One region of the Neptunomonas sp. CHC150 genome, then DNA from elsewhere that is predicted to be linked to it. Evidence: riboswitches for the same ligand, from Rfam matches in the RefSeq annotation. Region 1 holds a riboswitch; the other holds the start of a gene.
The links. Region 1 has a riboswitch for cobalamin ahead of OW491_RS08300 (TonB-dependent receptor). Riboswitches for the same ligand answer to the same signal wherever they lie in the genome.
Positions count from the first base shown of each region.

Region 2: it holds a riboswitch for cobalamin, as region 1 does, so the genes downstream of both, OW491_RS05635 (cobaltochelatase subunit CobN) here and OW491_RS08300 (TonB-dependent receptor) in region 1, are expected to answer to the same signal.

Region 1 covers NZ_JAPNXU010000006.1:477,680-488,190, reverse strand. The annotation lists gene OW491_RS08315 (cobyrinate a,c-diamide synthase) at 1-959, opposite strand, end outside; gene cobO (cob(I)yrinic acid a,c-diamide adenosyltransferase) at 959-1,591, opposite strand; gene OW491_RS08305 (hypothetical protein) at 1,584-2,186, opposite strand; gene OW491_RS08300 (TonB-dependent receptor) at 2,204-4,018, opposite strand; cobalamin riboswitch at 4,167-4,387, opposite strand; gene OW491_RS08295 (sigma 54-interacting transcriptional regulator) at 4,544-5,950, shown strand; gene OW491_RS08290 (hypothetical protein) at 5,947-7,569, opposite strand; gene OW491_RS08285 (hypothetical protein) at 7,586-8,857, opposite strand; gene OW491_RS08280 (hypothetical protein) at 8,854-9,423, opposite strand; gene OW491_RS08275 (hypothetical protein) at 9,428-9,649, opposite strand; gene OW491_RS08270 (hypothetical protein) at 9,674-10,315, opposite strand.
Region 2 covers NZ_JAPNXU010000005.1:257,240-267,750, reverse strand. The annotation lists gene ilvA (threonine ammonia-lyase, biosynthetic) at 1-360, opposite strand, end outside; gene rpiA (ribose-5-phosphate isomerase RpiA) at 535-1,209, shown strand; gene OW491_RS05665 (gluconokinase) at 1,265-1,777, opposite strand; gene OW491_RS05660 (TRAP transporter large permease subunit) at 1,781-3,103, opposite strand; gene OW491_RS05655 (TRAP transporter small permease subunit) at 3,096-3,680, opposite strand; gene OW491_RS05650 (TRAP transporter substrate-binding protein) at 3,793-4,806, opposite strand; gene OW491_RS05645 (DASS family sodium-coupled anion symporter) at 5,112-6,455, opposite strand; gene OW491_RS05640 (2-hydroxyacid dehydrogenase) at 6,658-7,605, shown strand; cobalamin riboswitch at 7,679-7,875, shown strand; gene OW491_RS05635 (cobaltochelatase subunit CobN) at 7,994-10,511, shown strand, end outside.

The sequences.
Region 1 (10,511 bases):
ATGACCGGTTTATTGGTAGACACGAAATAATGAATGGATGCTTTCATTGAGGCGTTATTGCTCAATTGCTCTGCATACAACTCAGGATAACCGCCAGGCAAGTAAAGAGCATCCGCTTCAGGAACAACAGCATCTTCCAAAGGCGAAAAATATACCAGTTGCGCCCCAAGTTGTTTTAACAAACGCATATTGTCAGCGTAAACAAAACAAAAAGCGCTGTCGCGGGCAATCGCTATAACGGTGTCTTTGAGAGGGTAGCTGGTATCTAGGTTATTGCCGTCGGTGTAATGAAAGTGAGTGAGCGGAGGTAAGATAGCTGCCGACGTTTTTGATAAATGATCTGCCGCTTTGGTCAACCGCTCGTCTAAATCACTAACCTCTTGACTCAGATGAAGCCCTAAGTGACGTGATGGCAAACCAATTGACTCATCACGCGGAATCGCACCGTACCAACGTTCGTCATCATTGATCGCCGTTTTAAGTATTTCACCATGACGCTCACTACCAACTCTATTGGCTAACACACCGGCAAAGGGAAGCGATGGTCGATACGTTTGTATGCCATGAGCAAGTGCGGCAAAAGTTTGCGCCATTGCTGATGCATCAATAACCGCTAAAACGGGTATACCAAAACGTTCTGCCAAATCGGCGCTTGATGGGTCACCATCAAATAACCCCATAACTCCTTCAATGAGTATGATGTCAGCTTCCTTAGCGGCCTCCGCTAGTAAAGCTTTGCTTCGCTCCTCACCCACCAGCCATAAATCTAGGTTATAAACGGGGTGTCCACTGGCATGCGCTAATATTGTCGGATCAATAAAGTCTGGGCCTGTTTTAAAGACCCTTACTTCCCTGCCCGCATTTCGGTGCAACCGCGCTAGTGCTGCCGTTACGGTTGTTTTACCTTGGCCAGAAGCTGGAGCACTGATAAACAGTGCATGACACTGAACTACTGCCATCAGAGTTCAACTCCTTTTTGGGCTTTAATACCCGCTTGATAAGCATGTTTAATTACTTGCATCTCTGTCACGGTATCTGCCACATCAATAAGCGCCTGCGGCGCTCCCCTTCCTGTAATCACAACATGTTGATAGCGAGGCCTACTTTGTACAGCCGTAATCACATCATCCAATGCGACATACTTGTACTTTAAAGCAATATTTAACTCATCTAGGACAACTAACGAAATTGCATCATTTTCTAGCAACGCTTTTGCTTGCGCCCAAGCGGCTGAAGCGGCTTCTATATCACGTGTTTTATCTTGTGTTTCCCACGTAAAGCCTTCGCCCATGACGTGGTATTCAACTTCATCAAAGCGGCGAAAGAACGCTTCCTCTCCTGTGCTGTAAGAGCCTTTTATAAACTGTACGACTCCCACCTGCATTCCATGACCCAATGCACGAGCCACCATACCAAAGCCAGAACTACTTTTACCCTTACCGTTTCCAGTCAATACTAGGCAGACGCCTTTATCTTGGTCAGCACGGGCAATGGATTCATCAATAACCGCTTTTTTGCGCTGCATACGGGCTTTATAACGCGCCTCTTTGTCATCAATCGCATCGGCATTATGAGGCTTGTTTTCATTCATGAGAGAATCCAAAACGGCTGCCTAAACGACGTAACTCGAAGCTAATAACATGCACACAAGCTGCCATAGCAATGTAAAATGCTAAGCTTTCCAATCGACGTGGCGTGTAAGCAACCATGCGCTCCACAAACTCAGCCATAGTAGGATTCGCGAACTGTCCAGAAAATAAATAATAGCTGCCACTCGAAATTAATTGCGCCAATACCAGACCACATACCATTGCCATCGTTAGACGCAAGATACCAACCGCATTTAATGTCATTTTTTGTGCAAACCAACGGCCGGCCAACCACAGAGACGCATATGCGGGGATCAAGGCGACGTAAGATGGAGTGATGCAGTCAGCGATTGATGCACCTGAAGCTAATGAAGATAGATCCAGTAACACCGCCGATGCCATGTAAAAGGTGAATGACCAATGCGACCTCAGGTATATCCCCGCAATAAAGAATACAGCCCACGATGCGCTAGGTAGCGCATCTACACTTGCAAAATGCTGCCCACGAGTCACCGCCATCAATACCAGCAACGCAAAGCCAATCATTAATTGAGGCAATGAAATTTTATCGAATGAAAGTCGATCTCTGATAACCATAACAATAGCTCCTGCAGTTATTTAGGCTGATAAGCGACAGTCAATAAGAACTGACGATCTGGCTGGTTGTAGCCTGAAACAGTTTCGTACTCTTTATCAAATACGTTACTCACCTTGGCACGCACACTAAGACTCTTTGATACCGCATAACCAAGACGTAAATCTGTGGTTGCAAAGCCTCCTAGACGCACTGTGTTCGATGCATTATTAAAACGACGATTTTCTGCATGCAAATCAGCACCTAATGAGAATGAACCAAACTGTCGATCCACACTTACGTTTGCGATACGTGATGGACGACGCTGTAAATCATTACCTTTGTTATCGCCAGCCTGGTTTTCAGTGTCGAGGAAAGTCAAATTACCTGTTAGAACCCAATCGGCTAGGGTATAGACGGCTGTAAGCTCAACACCACGAATGCGGGCTTTCTCAGTATTTTCTGGCGAATAAACCCAACCACCTTGGTCCACCCAAGTAATTAAGTTTTTATAGCGAGTCTCGTAGATAGCAGCACTTAACGTAAGGGCATCAAACTCAGCCTGTAAGCCTACCTCTAGATTTTTAGATTTTTCAGGGGATAAATCAGGGTTACCGTAAGAGTAATCGCCAGCGTAGTACAGATCGTTGAAAGAAGGAGCGCTAAAGGCAGTGCCATAACTTACATAGGTACGTAAAGCATCATTCCACTGATACCCCCAAGCAACACTGCCTGTATTATGGTTACCAAAAGACTCATTACGATCATGACGAAGGCTAAACTGGAAATCATTTTGACCCGACATTAACAAATATTGCGCAAAAAGGCCTCGATTAAAGCGTGAGTCTTTATCATAAGCTGTTGTAGTACGCACTTGATCACGCTGAATATCCCCTCCTAACGTTAGAACGTTTTCACCCAATTGGATATTGTTCTGGACAGTCAAGGTGTCACGAGTGGTTTTAAATTGGCTGTCAAACGCACTGCCCGCGTAATCTTTATTATCGTCAGTTGAACGGCCTAAAGTTGCTTGCAGATCCCAATAATCGGTCAATTGCACATCCGCGTTAACACCTACTACGCGCGTAATGATCTCCGTCGTATCGGCGGAATAACCATCATATTGGTTTTCAGAATCCGTTAGTGTGTAAAAAGCGCCTAACTCCACATTCTCAGTCGCCTGAAAACCGGCTCTTAACTCTACGCCATTGGTTTTATAGCCGTCATCATCAGGTGCGGCGCCATTGGACGTAGCATCAAACCCATTGGTTATTTCACGGGATAAATTGGCATTAAACCAAGCGTTATCGTCACCGCCGCTCAGGTTGATCGTTCCTGCACGCGTGCTGTCACTCCCTACAGAAGCCGATAAACCAACGGTTAGCTCTCCCTCACCACGACGTGTGAAGATCTGAATCACACCGCCCGCCGCATCAGAACCGTAGAGCGAAGAACGTGGTCCACGAACAATCTCTATACGCTCGACTTGGGCTAAATTAACTTCTTCAAATGAAAAAGAGCCTAAAGTTGCAGAGCCAACACGAACACCATCAACCAAAACTAATAATTGGTCTGAAGCTGCACCGCGAACAAACACACTAGAGCTTTTACCACGGCCACCGCTATTGGTAACAGATATGCCTGCCTGCTTTACCAATAACTCTTTAATAGTTAGCGCTTGTGATTGTTCAATGTCATCGCGCGTAATAACAGACACAGACGCCAACGCTTGATCAGCAGTTTGTGCATATCGAGAAGCGGTTACTTGCACCGCTTCTAAGGACGTTGTTTCAGCGGAAGCCAGTGTAGAAGAACAGCAAGCAAGGGCTAATAAAGAACGATTAAAGCTTTTCATGTGAAAGGTGTTTTCCTGTGCTCGCCCGCCGCGAGCTTGTCTAATATTCGGGTGAGGCAGACAAAAGGAAATGGGAACAACAGCATAAGTGACGACAGCGGATCTATCGTAACGTTAAATGACTGTCGTAACGATAGCCCTCCGCTATGCCGACGTATGTATTTTAGGCCGGTCTCCGGACTTTTAGGCTGAGGGCTTGCCTCGGTTTTTTACGCCTTCCCATGTCAAAAACACAGTGGCCTTTGTAAAAAACAAACCTAATTACCGTTGCGGGGGCAGTGTAGGCATTGTCACTCAAGCGAGAGACGCACCAACTTCCCGTTTAAAACGCAATAAATCCATTGCGTTACCTAAAACAGAATCAATTTTAGAGACACATACGCTATGGGTCAATTGAAGTTAGTAAAACCGTGATTAAAGTTTTATGCCATATGACTCACTCGTTTTAGCTATACCACTTTTTCAAACAGACGTTTAACGTGGGTGCACATAAAAACACAGGGAATGTTTTATTAAGAGGTCAATATGGAATTTACAATTGGGTGCTTAAGCGACCCTAAAGACTACGCCAACATGGAAACGGCCATTGCCAACTTCACACACGCAGATGACAGCTTTATGGTTACAAAAAACCTATCTTGTCGTCACCCAGGCGTTGTCATAGCCAAAACCAAAGATCAGCTCAAGCACTTCCAAGCAGAGGTATTAAACCTAACCACAGCAACACCTTTCGTACCACGCTTTTTGGCCATAAAACCAGAATTGTTGGCTTCGATCACTCAAGAGCACCTAACAACCTTTAGCGATATTTTACCTTGCGACTCGTTCAAGGAACTATGCCAGAAAATAGTTTGCCGCTTGCAACGCACATACGCCGTTAAGCAATGCATTAACCAATCGAAATACAGCTACTTTGTCCATGGTATTAGCGACGCTTGGCAAAAAACATTATTTGAGCTAACTGAAGCCGCACTGTTCTCATCCAGCCCTATACTCATTACCGGGGCTAACGGTACGGGTAAAGAATTGGCCGCTCAATGGATCAACGACGTATCGCTTCAGGCTCCGCCGCCGTCTTCATCAAGCACTTCTACCTCAGCCAAAACACTCACAACAGTAGATTGCACCGGTTTATCGAAAGAACTAATGGGTTCCGAACTCTTTGGCCATGCAAAAGGGGCGTTCACTGGGGCACATTATAACCGTGAAGGAGCCTTAGATCTTGCTAACAATGGCACCCTATTTTTAGATGAAATTGGTGAAATGGATATCCCTTTGCAAGCCGGATTATTGAGGGTCCTGCAAGAAGGCACCTACAAACCAGTGGGCAGCAACACGTGGAAACGATCTAACTTTCGTTTAATTTCAGCAACGAACAGGAACCTATTTGAACAACAAAAAACCGGTCAATTTCGACAAGACTTATACTACCGACTGTCTGGCTGGGAATGTAAGTTACCTTCTCTTCAAGAGAGGCTAGCAGACATCGTACCCTTGGCTCGTCTTTTTATAGAAAATGCTACAAAGAAAAAAATCACTTTAGATAGCTGTGTAGAGTCATTCTTATTAACCCGAGAGTACCCAGGGAACATTCGGGAGTTAAAACACCTGTGCGAGCGTATCGCCAATCGCTTTGTAGGAGGTGAACGCATCACCTTAGCTGATATCCCCTGCTCGGATCTAAAAGACTTCTTTAACCCAGAACACAACCAATTAATGCAACTTGATAACCTAGTCGAAATGGCTGTTTTTTCAGGGATCAATTTAAAAGCACTACAGCAGCGGGTCAACGATACGGCGAAGGCCGTGGCTATAAAGCATTATGACGGCAATTTAAAAGCCGCCGCCAAAATACTCGGTGTGCATGAGCGTACCTTACAATTACATAAGGCACGCTCAAAGTCTGATATGGCGAGTAATAATGCATGCTAAGCCGATTGCTTATAAATCGCGGCAGACGGGTTATCGCTCATACGTGGATCGTTATCCAGTATATCAATGCCTGTTACCGCTCTGTACGAATGCATATACCCTTGAATCGACTCTCGCCAATAGGTCGCCCAGCTACCCGCCACACTGCTTTGCTTCACTTGGCTCCAATTGATATTACGGATTGAAACCATCAATTGCTCACCAAAATTCGCCAGGTTAACAAAATGCTGCATACTATGGTTTGGCCAACCTTGTATACGCTTCATGTGCTCTACTCTGTCCATCCAGCCCTCTGATTGAGGCACCATCAAGCGACCATTTAAAAACTCTCTCATTTCAGGACGCGCCATAATCCATTGCATCATCAGCATTTCTTTTCGTGCAACCGTAGGCAAATCGCCAAATTGATTATGCGCGCCTTCTGCTAACTTAATATGCACGTCATAAATAGCATTCATGACTGGGAATGGATCAGCACGCACGGTGACATCATCGGTTTGTCGGTGGAACTCTGACGCTATGTGTAGCAACTTATGAAACTCACCCAGAAAACCAACTCGACTATCTGCGGGCCGAAGCTTAGGTACAGCGGTCCCTTGTAGCTGGATGCCATAGTGGTGATCGTATTCATAAGCACGCCTTACCAAACTGAGACGCTTACCTTCATTTTGAATAAAGCCCCAAATAAGGTTATTGAGCGGGCGCAATGGGTCTATCTCCAAATGCGCTAATGGGTCTGGCCCTTGTTTTACACTGCTTCTATTTTGAAAGCGTAATGCAATTCGATTAAAGGCCTGCATAAGAAGGCTTTCTTCGATCCAGTAAGACCAAATTAACTCAATAGGACAAAATGCCAGTGGCTTGAGATGCTGACGGCCTAATTGCAACCGAGAGCCTGAGCATTCATCTTGCCGCGACTCAACCTGCCAATCCGGTAATTTACTATCAACAATATGTTGTAAATAATCGCCATGTTTTGGCGCTTCATGATCGAATATTCGCTCGTACATGAACTTTTCGGTAATGCTATCTAATAACTCATAAGAATTTACACCGTAGTTATTAAACAACTGGCTGTGTTCATCTATCGTCGTTTGATGTGCGCCATTAATAGCACAGCTTGAATTGGCAAGTTCCTTATCGACATAAGCTAAAAAGTTAGCAAAACCAATATTAACGGTGACGTTTTGAATACTAGCCCACATAGCTTCATGCTCATCCGTCATAAAATCATGCGAGGTAATGGCAACAGTTGGAATACTCTCCTGTTTATTATAATGGGCCTCTGTGTCAGCCGTGGCTTGTGTATGTTCATCTAATTCATACATAATTACGGGGCTGTTTACATCATCCAGCCCAACTAGCCGCTGTGTAACACGAACAGGTACACCCTCTCGCAAAAAATCAATTTTCAGCTGCCCATCCCCAGCGGCTTGCAATGCATCAAACGCAATCAGAAAGTGTCCTTTCTCATCACTTACATCGGATTGCGGCACTTGCGGTTTAGCCGCGTTAACTATATGAGAAACGACCTGTACCTGGCTAACAGGCTGTCCATTTCTATCTACGATACAGCCTTTACATAAAGGCGCTTTACTACTTTTTCCTGTAGGTGACATAGTTATTTCTCCTTAATTATGCGGCCTTTAACAGCTGCATTTTCTTGCTCGGATTTCCATTTAGCGCCCAATGCTGAAGCAAGCGATGCAATAGTTCGGACTCTTCATGGCTATCAATTTCACCATCCGCTCTTGCTTGGCCTAGCACTGAAAAAACACGCGTAGGGGCTGCCTGAAACATCCCACTTGGGTCTAGCTGCCATCGTTTGTATATCGATCGAGACTGCGACGTTGGCAAGGCAAAAAAACCTTGCTTTAAGTGAGTTTGATGACTGTCAAAGAGGCGACAAAGTAGCCGTATAAAGGCGGGCATTTCTTCAAGTAATGCAGAAAACAGACGAGGCTCTTTAGATCGGCTCATCGGGTATCTTGCAAACCAGCATTGGCGAAGCCTTCTCCATTGCGGATCAGGAAACAAGACCTCACCTATCGCTAAATTCAACATAACCCTAATCCAAGGGATAGGATGTGGATCACGCGAATCCTTGCGATACACAAGCGCATCCGGTAGAGAGATCACCGACATCAAACCCAGACTGGCAGCCACCCCTAAGCGGCTGATCGCCCAAAAGTCAGCTAGAATTTCAGATCGCCACTTAACCCAATGCTTTACCGTTTGGGGGACAAGGTGAGAATGGTCATGTAACGATTGAGCCAGCGATGTTAACAACCCCAACATGACGGCAGACTGATGCCCAACTTCATGATACAGAGAACCAGCTATCCCCGTTCCGACCATTCGCTCACGAGGTATTCTGACCAAACCTACCGGATTTAATGAACCGCCCGGTAATTTTGTATGAGCTCTACGGATAGCAGCCCCGTGACCTCGGTCTAAATAACTCAACAAAATGGGTGCCGGAGTCTCTTTCGGCAGCCCCAGTGCATCTTGAGCAGCTACATCTAAACCCGCTAACCAGCGATCATACTGGTGCTCACTTCGTTGCGTTAATACGTCCGCAAAAATATCAATTTGCTCAAGAACAGCATTAAAATGCAGTCGTAAATTGACAAATTGTTGATTAGCGCGAGCAATAACGCGTTTAGAAGACAAATGACGCACCGAATCCATCTGCTCTAACTCTTGAAGTAAAACGACCAGAGTTTGATTCAGCTCTCTTTTTTGCTTAAGTAGATGCGAGTCGATCACAGATAGCGCTTTTGGGTAAGGCAACGCAGCGCGTGTCATTGGAATGGTGAGGCTTAGCGGCTGCAAACGCTCTAAGCGAGTTTGCAGCGCTAAGACTTCATCCCTAATGAGACGCAGTGTCATCGTAACGGTATTCACCGCCCCACTCCTGATAAGACTACCTGCCCATTTTGACGATACCAGCGCCCTGATTGGCGCTGCCGACCACCCTGGCGACGTATGCGTGATTGTAATAATCGTTGAATTTTTAGAGGTGTATTAATATCGGGTCGTTCGCTGATAGTCCCTAACGTTTGAGTGACAGCATTGACGACTTTAGTAGCAGACTCAAAATCAAGTTCTGCGTCCAACTCATTGAAAAGGCCTGATATTTTGTCTTTCAGAAAATGATATGTCGGCTCAATATCGTCATAGTGATGCGTCACAGTCTTGGCTATCTTTTCGTATTTGGGTTTACCTGTCGCAACGCTAGCAATGGTCCCCACCAAAGGGATTGCCTTCTTAGCAACCGCATCAATACTTTTCTTTTGCTTATCAGTAATGGAACGCCCTAGCTTTTTCGCACCCCACTGAATCAGACTGCCCAATGCGTAATCTAACTCCCCTTCTTCAGCAGCCTTCACTAACATGGCCGCCGCCTTTTTGCTTTGACTAGGCGTCAAATAATAATGTGAATCCTCGGTCACTCGGTTTAGTGTATGCATCGCTCTATTCCTTGTTTTTTACTGGGCCGTCATGCATGCAACAAGCTGCATCAATCAAAATTATTTGATTGTCACGCCTTACCCATCGCCCACTTCTGGGTTGCTGCTTCGCATTCACCGGCTTAGGTACAGACTTCCTTTTTGTGTCAGCTATGCTGTGCTGACTGGACTCCATTGGGCCTTCTTCGTTAATCAGCGGTGCTGACGACAGGTCGACATCGTGCATGGTTCACCTCATCTAATAAGTAGATTACAAGCCTTGAATCACAATATTCCCGCCACGGCGATACCAGCGTCCTTTGGTCGCAATAGCTCGATTGGAACGAGTTCGGTTTGATAACCCACGAGAAGCTTGCTGTGAGGCAGGGAGTTTTTTGAACGCTTGCTTTACAGCCACTTGAGCCGCTTGTTTAGGCGGTAGCTGCGTTTGCAAAGCAGGAAGTTTGTTAGCAGCGGACTTAGCGAGTTTTACGACCTGACGCGCAGTTTCAAGATCCATTTCTTGATCCTGGAACTCCATCTCTAGATTAGAAGCGACGGCACTGGCTAACTGCCCACCAATAGCGCCTCCTATGCCTGGAGCTATCGCATTACCTAGCATGGCACCAGCCGTTGGCAATGCACTTTTTGCAACACCTTTCAACGTACCTAATAGGGCTTTACCAGCACGAGACTTCACAAACCCCTTCGCTGACTTAATGAGCTTAGAGAAAAAATAATCGAGTTCGGCTTCATCGCTGATTTCTAACAATTCAGCCGCCAACTCCATTTCATTGTCTAACTCATCCTCCATAAATCCATCAAATTCGTCATCCAGCTCATCGTCAAACTCATCGTCCATTTCGCTATCGTGATAGCCTGACATTTCGTAATCCATTTCTTCATCAAACATGACGTTGTCTCCATTTAGAATGTTGTTAACTGTGGTGAGTAACAAGCAAGCTATCGCGAAGAACATGCCAATTAAGAAAAATTACTTTTAAATCAGATAATTGGATAAAAAAAGAAAAAGATTCAGTTTTTATGGGGCAGGATTAGCGAAATCCGTTTCGCTAACTATGATAGATTTTTCGCTTAAAGCGAAAACC
Region 2 (10,511 bases), on a different contig from region 1:
GTGCAGTACAACTTTGCCACCTAAACGGCGAACATTGTTGACCTTTAGCTCCGGAGTCGTTTTGGGCATTACAATGGTGGCTTTTACCCCCATTTTTTTAGCCGCCATGGCTAAGCCTTGCGCATGATTACCCGCTGAAGCAGCTACAACACCACAGGCCAGTTGTTCTTCAGTTAACTGACGCATTTTGTTATAAGCGCCGCGAATCTTGAATGAGAACACCGGCTGTAAGTCTTCGCGCTTAAGAAGCACACGGTTATTAAGCCTTTCTGAAAGACCACGAGCCTCATCAAGAGGGGTTTCGACAGCGACGTCATAGACGCGAGCTTCGAGTATTTTTTTGATGTATCGGTGAGCCATGTTGTTAACTAATTTTTCAATAGGATTAGATCTGCAAGTGTCTTGCTAAGCGGTAAATGTGAGTATTTAGCAAGGAGAGGCAGAAATGCTACTCGCTGTGTTGCAATTCGTCTACAAGCGAGGGCAAATGCTGCGTATAATTTGGCCATATTTATGAATAATTAGGGTAAAACCATGACTCAAGATGAAATGAAGCTAGCTGTAGCACAAGCGGCCATCGAGTATATCCGTCCCAAGCTCAATGATGATTCCATTGTCGGCGTAGGAACAGGGTCAACAGCTAACTTTTTTATTGATGAGTTAGCAAAGATTAAACATCTTTTTGCCAGTGCCGTGGCAAGCTCAGATGAGACGGCAAAGCGTTTGGAAGCTCATGGCATCGAGGTCTTGGATCTTAATACGGCTGGGCAACTTGACGTTTATATTGATGGCGCTGATGAGTTTGATCCGCATTTAAATCTCATTAAAGGCGGTGGCGCTGCGTTAACGCGAGAGAAGATTGTTGCAGCGGCCTCTCGTGAATTTGTGTGTATTGTCGACTCTTCAAAGCAGGTGGATATTTTAGGTGGCTTCCCGTTACCTATCGAGGTGATCCCGATGTCGCGCTCCTATGTAGCACGAGAAATAGTAAAGCTTGATGGCGCTCCGGTTTATCGTGAAGGTGTCGTAACAGATAACGGGAACGAGATTCTCGATGTGCATGATTTGTCGATCGTTAACCCTAAAGAGTTAGAGCGCGTTTTAAATAACGTGGTAGGGGTAGTGACGAATGGTTTGTTTGCTAATCGTGGTGCTGATGTCGTATTGATGAGCACTCCTGATGGCGTAGAAACGTTTAAGCGCTCATAAACGGAGCGTTAGATCAAAGCTCCCCATAATCTATTCATGGGGAGCGTATCTTAGATCAAGATTTTGTGGAGTGTGTTAACGAGTCGTCCAGTGCTTTAAGAATATCATTGAGCACGTCCTCTACAGGTTGATCGATATCGATATGAACCGCTTCATCGGTTAGTGGCTCGATGAGATCTCCAAACTGGCTCTCCAACATGCCTCGACCGTTAAAATAATGGCCTTCGCGTTGTTGATGACGTTTCCAAATCGTATCGATATCGCCTTTTAAGTAAATTAACGTGGCCTCATTGCCTTGACGTAACAGCTCACGATACTGGGGCTTAAGTCCAGAGCACGCCACAACCGCATTCGGCTTGCTAGTAATTAACTGATTGAGAGTGTGTAGCCACTCGCGACGATCATGGTCATTGAGTGGGGTGCCTTGGCGCATTTTTTCTACGTTCTCAGGGGGGTGAAAATCATCTCCATCATAAAATGATAGGCCCAAGTGCTCAGCCAGCAATGATCCGATCAAGGATTTACCGCAACCCGATACGCCCATCACAATTATCTTTTGCTTATTCATCGCTTATTTCCACCACAAAGACAGTTGCGGAAAGGCGATAACCAGCGCAAGCACTATGATCTGCAACGCAATGAACGGTAGCAGGGCAGAGAATATCTCACCCAAGCTGATATCTTTGGGAGCCACCGACTTAAGGTAAAACGCCGCTGGGCCAAATGGAGGTGATAAAAAAGACACCTGCATGTTCAAGCAAAACACCACACCAAACCAGATAGGGTCTAAGCCGAGGCCGACAATAATGGGTACAAAGATAGGCATAGTGAGTAACGCAACACCCACCCAATCAAGGAACATGCCCAAAATCAGCAAAATCACCATCATGATCAATACGGTGCCCATAACATGACCGTTACTCAGCGACAGAATGACGCTTTCGACAAAGTCGATGCCGCCCATCAAGTTGTATACGCCGACTAGTGCGCTAGCACCGATACCAATCCACATGATCATACCGCAGGTTTGCATAGTCGATTTGGCGCTATCTTTGAGCATCTGGACATTAAGTTCGCCACGAATCAGCGCGCTGAGCATAATGCCAACAACACCCAGTGCCGAGGCTTCGGTGACTGACGCGACACCGGTGTAAATGCTGCCCAGAACGATGGCGACCGTTAGACCTGGGAAAAATAGCGCTTTGAAGTAATTCGTTTGTTTGGCGTCATCTTCTTTTTGCATTTCATCCGACGGTAGCGGCGCTAAAGAAGGGTCCATCCAGCAACGGATTAGTACGTAAGCGACATAAAATAGCGCGAGGATAGCTGCCGGTAAAAAAGCCGCTTTAAACAAGTCACCTATCGACACGCTGGCGGTCATGCCGTAGATAATCAACACAATGCTCGGAGGCATCATAGTACCAAGCGCACCACCGGCACAGGTTGTACCAATAGCGAGCTTGCGGTTATAGCCTAAACGCAACATTTGCGGTAAGGCTAAAATACCTAAAAGAACGGTTTCTCCGCCGATGACACCGGACATAGACGCTAGAATTACAGCAACGACTAAGGTTTGAACGGCTACGCCTCCGCGTATTTTACGCGCGGCCTTCTTCATGGCGTCGAATAAATCAACAGCGATACCTGAGCGATCGAGCAGGGCTGCCATGAGAACAAACATGGGCACGGCCAAGAAAACATACCCGTTGACAAAGCTATACATGCGGCTGGTCACGAGCGGTAGAGCATCAACGCCAAACCAACCAAGAGTAAAAATTAACGCCACTAGCCCTGTTACAAAGGCTAATTGCATGCCAGTAAGCAGCAAGCCAATCAATAGGACCAGCATCGCTAAACTGCCTAAGCCGATACCGAGAGAAGATAAATCAAACATGATGACGGCCTCGATGTGTTAATGCTTTGAGCCGAGAGACTTCGTTAATAAGGTGCAATAAAAACTGAATAAACATAACGCAAACAACGACCAGAATGACGGCCTTTAACAGGGAAGGAAATGCAGGGTCCCATGCCGATCCTGATGTCTCAAGGCGGATATCGCCAAAGGGTGTTACCCAGCTGCTGTATGTGATTTCCCAAGCGCCGTAGACCAGCATGCCGGTGAAAGCCAGGCCTGCAAGGTGGTGGAAAATGTTTAGATAATGGCGCGTACGTTCGGAAACTTGGTCGTATATAAGCACAACGCGTACGTGTTTATTATTAGCTAGAGCATATGCTCCGCCTACAACAAATAATGACCCGCCAATAAACGAAGCGCTTTCATGCACCCACATAGTGGGGGCGTTGAAGATGTAACGCATCACAATTTCATAGAATGAAATGGCAACAGTAAAGATAAACAATAGGCTAAGTAGGTTACCAATACGAAGGATAAGGCGGTCAAGAAGGTTTCTGCCTTGTTCATCGTCGGGCGAGTGATCGGGCGTGCCACCCAGATGATCTGTCGATTGCATAAAAACTCCAACAAAACAGAGCTAGGCCTGTTTATCTAGGCTGGTTAGTCGAGGTAAGGAGGAAGACGTTTATGGGCCTAAGAAGACCCATAAACCGTACTAGTAACGCAAATTAAAGCAGGCCATTCTCTTTCAGGTATGTAGAGATGGAGTTGTAGACTTTTTCAGCGTTAGGAGACTTTTGTGCATAAATTTCCCACTGAGACTGGGCGATAGCACGGAATTTTTTACGCTCTTGTGCTGACCAGTCGTGAATGGTGATTTCAGAATTAGCTTGTGCTTCTTTTACCGCTAGCTGGTCGGCTATACGCAATTGGGTTGTAATATCTTGTGCAAAATCGCGTACCGACATGGTTAAAATTTCTTGAAGATCCGCTGGCAATTTATCCCATTTCTTTTGGCTAACCGAAATATCGATCAATGGCAAAGAATGGAAACCGGGCTGTACTGGGTGAGTTGCTACATCGTTCATGCCGGCTTTTTGGTTTGTTGAGAATACCGTGTAGTCGGCGGCATCAATAACGCCTTTGCTTAATCCAGTAAATACTTCGGAGCCTGGTAAGTTAACCGGAGACGCACCCGCTGCAGCAAAGACTTGTTGTACTAAGCCCTCTGGTGCCCGCAGTTTGAGGCCTTTTAAATCTTCTACACCGTTCAAAGGCACTTTAGAAACAAACGACTCAACGCCGGTTGTTGAGCCGCCGACAAATTTAACGCCATAGGGTGCGTAAAGGTCAGTCATTACTTGGTAGCCACCGCCATAGTTAATGTACTGTAGTAGCTGAGATGTATCTGACCAGGCGCCAACTGTATTACCAATAAGACCAAACGCTGGGTCTTTACCTGAGAAGTAACCCGTCGCTGTTACGTGACCATCGAGTATGCCCATCTTAATCGCGTCTAATGTTTCAGTGTGTTTAACTACACTGCCTACAGGGAGTAGTTCAATATCAAGGCGCCCACCAGACAGCGCTTCTACGCGATCAGCCCACTCTTGTTGAACTTGATAGTTTTTATCACCTGATGGATCAGATGACTGAATTTTAAAGGTAAAGTCAGCCGCCTGTGCGGTTACAGAAACCAAGCCCGCCAAGGCTGTTGTTAGAAGCGCTTTTGAGAAATTCATTAAATCAGTTCCTATGTTTATTTTTTTCGGGACTTTTAGTCAGCGACCGGAAGTGTATCCGAGCACTACCGCGTAACGCCTTGATGCGATGCTAGTCAGGATCGTGTTAAAGCTATGTTACCGGTAACAATGTAAATGTTACTGGTAACTTTGGCGCATAACAAGCCTTTTATACGTCTAAATAGGTTAGTTGGCTAATTTTTGAACACGCCGAAAAGGCGAGTTTTCATGCAAGTTATTGAAAAAAAAGGGGCATGCTTTAAAAAAGCAAACCCCTTCACAGGCGTAAAAGAATAACTGGTTGCTTACCAGAATAAGTAAGCAAAAGCGGTGATAACACAAATACAAATGATGTTTAGCACCATGCCTACGCGCATCATTTCGCTCTGCTTAATATAGCCAAGACCAAAGACAATGGCGTTAGGTGGCGTGGCTACCGGAAGCATGAAGGCACACGAAGCAGAAATCGCAATAATGGCTGATAAGATCACAGGAGAAATCCCCATGCTATCGGCGATCGCTGCGAAAACCGGAATGAGGATAGCGGCACTCGCTGTGTTACTGGCAAATTCTGTCAACATCACAACGAAAGCCGTAATAGTCAGTAATGATACTAAAATACCGGCATGGTCTAGCAAGTGAGACAAGCTTTGCGCAAGAAACTCACTTGCGCCTGTCGCTTTAAGAACGCCACTTAAGCAAATGCCCCCACCGAATAAGATGAGCACGCCCCAGTCAGTACTTTTCTCAATGGTTTTCCATTCAACAACACGTGATGCACACAGCAAGATGATGGCGGATATGGCAATAACAGTATCAAGGCTTGCAATACCACCCAGTGCTTTATTGAGAGGGCCGCTAAATATCCAGCTGAGTACAGCCAACCCAAAAATGATAATGGTTAGAATGCGGCTGCGGGTCCATTCGATGTTGGTCGATTGTTGCTCAAAACGGTAACTGAGGTTTGGTTTTGTTAACAAGTATAAGATGGCGACGGCCATCGGAAGTAGGATCAACGTAATAGGTAGGCCTAGTTGCATCCACTGTGAAAAGTTTAATTTAGCTTCGGCGGCGGCTATTGCGTTGGGAGGGCTACCAACAATAGTGGCAATACCTCCAATGCTGGCGCAGTATGCAATGCCCAGCAGAATAAAAAGAAAAGTAGGGCGGTCTTTTTCCCCATCCAGTTTGTTCATTATCCCTAACACTAAGGGCAGCATCATAGCGGTGGTTGCTGTATTACTGATCCACATTGATAGGCCTGCAGTAACGGCAAAAAGCATCAACACAGCGACACTCATCCGACCTTTTGCGATAGCGACCACTTTATTAGCAATAGCTTTGTCTAGCTCTTGATGATGCAGAGCGGCGGCTAATGCAAAGCCTCCCAAAAACAAAAAGATGATGGGGTTAGCAAAGCTAACTAGAGCTTCAGAGGCTTTAAAAACGCCAGTCGCTATGGCCAGCAAAGGTACTAATAACGCTGTAACGCTCACATGCAATGCTTCGGTTAACCAGAGAATGGCCACAAAAACTAAAATGCTGAGTCCTTTAACAACATTAGCCTCAAATGGCAGTGTGTTAAGGAGAATTACGAACAGGGCAATGTCGGCTAATAGAATTAGCAAATGTCGCGAATTAATTGTCATAGGGATTCCGGCTCAGGAAAGAAGTGTCTGTAATTTGTGCTGTGCATTATACATTCCAATCTGACCGTAAGAATAACAATTGGTTTAGGTGAACAGTCTTTTTCCCAAAGTGATTAAGGCGGTGAGAGCTTGTTCTTTTATGTATGATGTATTACTTTTTATTTGTCTATGCCTTAATCACAACTGCGTTAGGAAGCCTCTCATGAAATCGATCCATGTATTGTTAGTTTGGCCGAACCGTCCAGAGCAAATGGCAATGCTAGATGACGCATATCATCTCCATCGCTATGACTTGGCTAGCGAGGAGGGCAGGGTAAGCATGCTGGATGAATTTGGTGATCAAATACGTGCGGTGGTAACCACGCATGGCGGTGGGCTTGAAAAGTCATTAATTGATCGTTTGCCCAATCTAGAAATTGTGGCTTGCAGTAGTGTTGGTCTAGATACTTTATGTGTTGATGAGTGCAAAGCTCGTGGCATTCAGGTAACCAATACACCGAATGTGCTGACTGATGATGTAGCCGATATGGCATTGCTACTTCTGCTCGCTACCGTTAGGCGTTTAGTGCCCGGTATTCATTGGGTGCACAGTGGAGATTGGGTCAATAAAGGCATGATGCCGCTGAACACTTCCGTTTATGGTAAAACCGTTGGGATAGTAGGGTTAGGGCGTATTGGTAAAGCCATCGCGCATCGTGCTCAAGCCTTTGGTATGAAGGTTTGCTATTACGGACGTCGTCAATCCCCCGATGTGGATTACACCTATTACGATACTATTGAGGCGCTCGCGCATGATGTCGACATTCTCATGCCTGCCATTCCTGGCGGAGAGAGCACCGAAGGTTTGATTAGCAAGCCAGTACTGAAAGCGCTGGGGCCTCAAGGCTACTTCATTAACATCGCCCGCGGGAGTGTGGTCGATGAAAACGCATTGGTTGAACTACTCTGCGCTGGTCAGCTAGCGGGAGCGGGCTTGGATGTGTTTGCAGACGAACCGCATGTGCCCGAGGCTCTGCTTGCGTTAGATAATGTCGTTTTACAACCTCACTGCTCCAGTGGAACTTATGAAACACGTGGTCGTATGGCGCAATTGGTTGTGGATAACTTAGCCGCACACTTTGCAGGCAAGGCCCTTATAACGCCGGTTTGAGTCATTTGTAGTGGTTCGTAAAAGCATGAGACCTGAGGCTAGGGTGATTCAAAAGCCCTATCTACCTGTGCTATCGTTGCACCGCTTTGCAGGTCTCTTGCGTAAAGAGCATCAAAAAGGAATTCGTTTAAACGAAGCTGTCCCCGCAACTGTATACGGGTAGCGATTCATCACAGCATTGGCTGATGATCACTGAGGTTTGCCTTGGGAAGGTCGATGAATTGCAATGATCCGTGAGCCAGAATACTTGCCTGCAAGCATAACTATTTCTGATAGCCGGGGCGTGCCATCAAGGAGTGATCTGCGTTACGGCGGTTTATGCATGGCATAAGTTGTTTTTCTGCGTTTGTCTTTCCTCACCTCGGTTATCACTGGATCGGGGTGTGTCGTGATCAAGCTGTTTTCATTATGTGTTTTGTTGTGTCTTACTTTACCGGCTTATGCCGCGTCCTTATTGGCGATTACGTCGGCGGCTAATGTGCCTGAGCTGGTGTCGGGGGCGCATCGATTTTTAAAAGCGCAGCCGAGTGATCAAGTAATTATCCGTTCGACTGATCAGTGGAAACAATTGTCTCGCCATGAGCAAGCCTCATTATTATCTAACGCGGATATCGTGTTTGCCGCAGGCGTGTTTGGAGAGCCTGTTGCTCGGCTTCAGGCCGCGTTGGATGCGGGTGAGATGCGTTCATTTGTTGCACTACATAGTGATCGCTCCTTGGTGCTGCAATCCCATATTATGGGCCGACGCTTATTAAACAATGATGCAGATTTAGATGCGTTAATGGGGCACCCCAGTTTGGATCAAAGCCCAATGGAGTGGATGACTCAGCACGTAGCAAAACATCGCAATGCTCAAGAATGGCTGCAGGCACGGCTTTTTTGGTTAGGGCGTGATAGCTATAACATGGAAGGGCTGTTTTATCACTTATCGCATTTAGCGACGCAGAAGCAGGTAGATGAAGCAACACGTTTTCTACCTCATTTAATCTCACCGATTCGATTAGTGTATCAAGGCGAAACGACCGACTATCGCACGTTTGATATGAGTGTAAAGCCGCGTTGGGTCGTGGTAATGGATTATGAAACAGGTGATCGTCAAGGGGATAAATCGGTTAATGAGGCAATGTGTACCGCCATCGAGCAGCGTGATTCAAGTCTAGGGTGCTTATCTCTGTTGGCCAGCTGGGGAGACGCGAGTGTGGCCGCACTAGAATGGTTGACCGAGCACGACTCGTCCTTGGCTGCCATTATTAGTTTGCAGAGTTTTGTGATGGGCGGTAGTACAGGACGGGAGCAAGCCTCTCAACTTTTATCTCAATTGAATGTGCCTGTTATTGCCGCGCTGCGCTTAAATGATATGAGCGAACAGGCATGGCGCTTATCAGAGGAAGGCTTGCCGTGGGACTCGGTGCATTACCGAGTAGCTATGCCTGAGTTACAAGGGATTGGGCAGTCCATTATAGTGGCGGCGAAAGGTGCCGAGAGGGTTGATCAGCAAACAGGTGCTGCACTGGCAGTGATAACGCCCATTAAGGGGCAGATTGATATCCTAGCCCAACGGGTTGAGCGTTGGAGTCATTTGCAACAAACAGCGAATGCCGATAAAAAAATAGCCATTATTTATTACAACCACCCGCCTGGGCGCCATAATATTGGTGCCGATAACCTAAATGTGCCTGAGTCTCTTTTTGGAATACTGTCGTCGCTAAAAGCGGCTGGGTATCAGACCGGTGAATTACCTGAGAATGCGGAGGCGCTGCTTGATCTTCTACAAGAGCAAGGTGTTAATTTACCCGAAGATGGTGAGGCGCTGCGCACCATGGCAACCAAGGTTGCAACGGTATCTCCGGATCAGTACAGCACTTGGTTCTCAAGTTTGCCAGAGTCCCTTCAGAACGAAATGCAGTACGGCCCTCTAGGGTATTTGCACAGCGCGTTTAAGCAAGCACAGCAGCTAGAAAATTCTGAAACCGGACGGCAGATGATGCGTCGGGTGATTAGTGATTTAAAACATGCCGTAGAAGGTGCTGATCATAAGGGGCGCGAGCGGGTGCTAAGCTTGCTGAATCAGTTGGAGGCAATATACGAAACGCCTGAGCTAACGGATAAAGTCTGGCACAGCGCGAAAGAGTACATCGATGCTATTGTTGAGCAACAAATAGAAGGCATTCGCGGTTGGGGCGCGCCACCCGGTAACGTAATGGTGTCTGGTGGTCAGCTTGTGTTACCTGGGCTTCAATTTGGCAATGTCTTTATCGGGCCGCAACCTCCACGAGGGTGGGAGCTTAACGAGGAGCTACTGCATGCTAATCTGTCGTTTCCTCCTCCCCACCAATATCTCGCTTTTTATCAATGGTTGCAGAAAGAGTTTAAAGCTGATGCGCTTGTGCATGTTGGGCGTCACTCTACGTATGAGTTTTTGCCAAGGCATCGCGTTGGCATGAGCCCAGAAGATTACCCTGCCGCTATTGTCGATGACCTTCCCAGTGTATACCCCTACATCGTGGATGGTGTTGGGGAAGGCATACAAGCTAAACGCCGTGGTCAGGCCATTATGGTTGACCATCTAACACCTCCGCTAGATAGCACGGAGCTATACGATCAATTACTGGCGTTACGTCAATTGATTGAAAGTTACGAAGCGGCCCCGGATACGGCTGTTGCCATGCGCCAGCGAGCGATTGCAGAGGTACGTGCGCTGGTGGCTCAACTGCATTTGGAAGATGAGCTGACAGCTAGCATGGCTGGCGAATTAACAGTACGGGGTTTAACTCGCTTTGATGAAGTGGATGACACCTTATTAGTCCATGAGGTAGGGCATTATCTAACCGGGCTGCAAGAATCCTTTATGCCACTGGGTTTGCATCGATTTGGTCAAGCATGGAGCGCTGAAGCTGTGGATACCA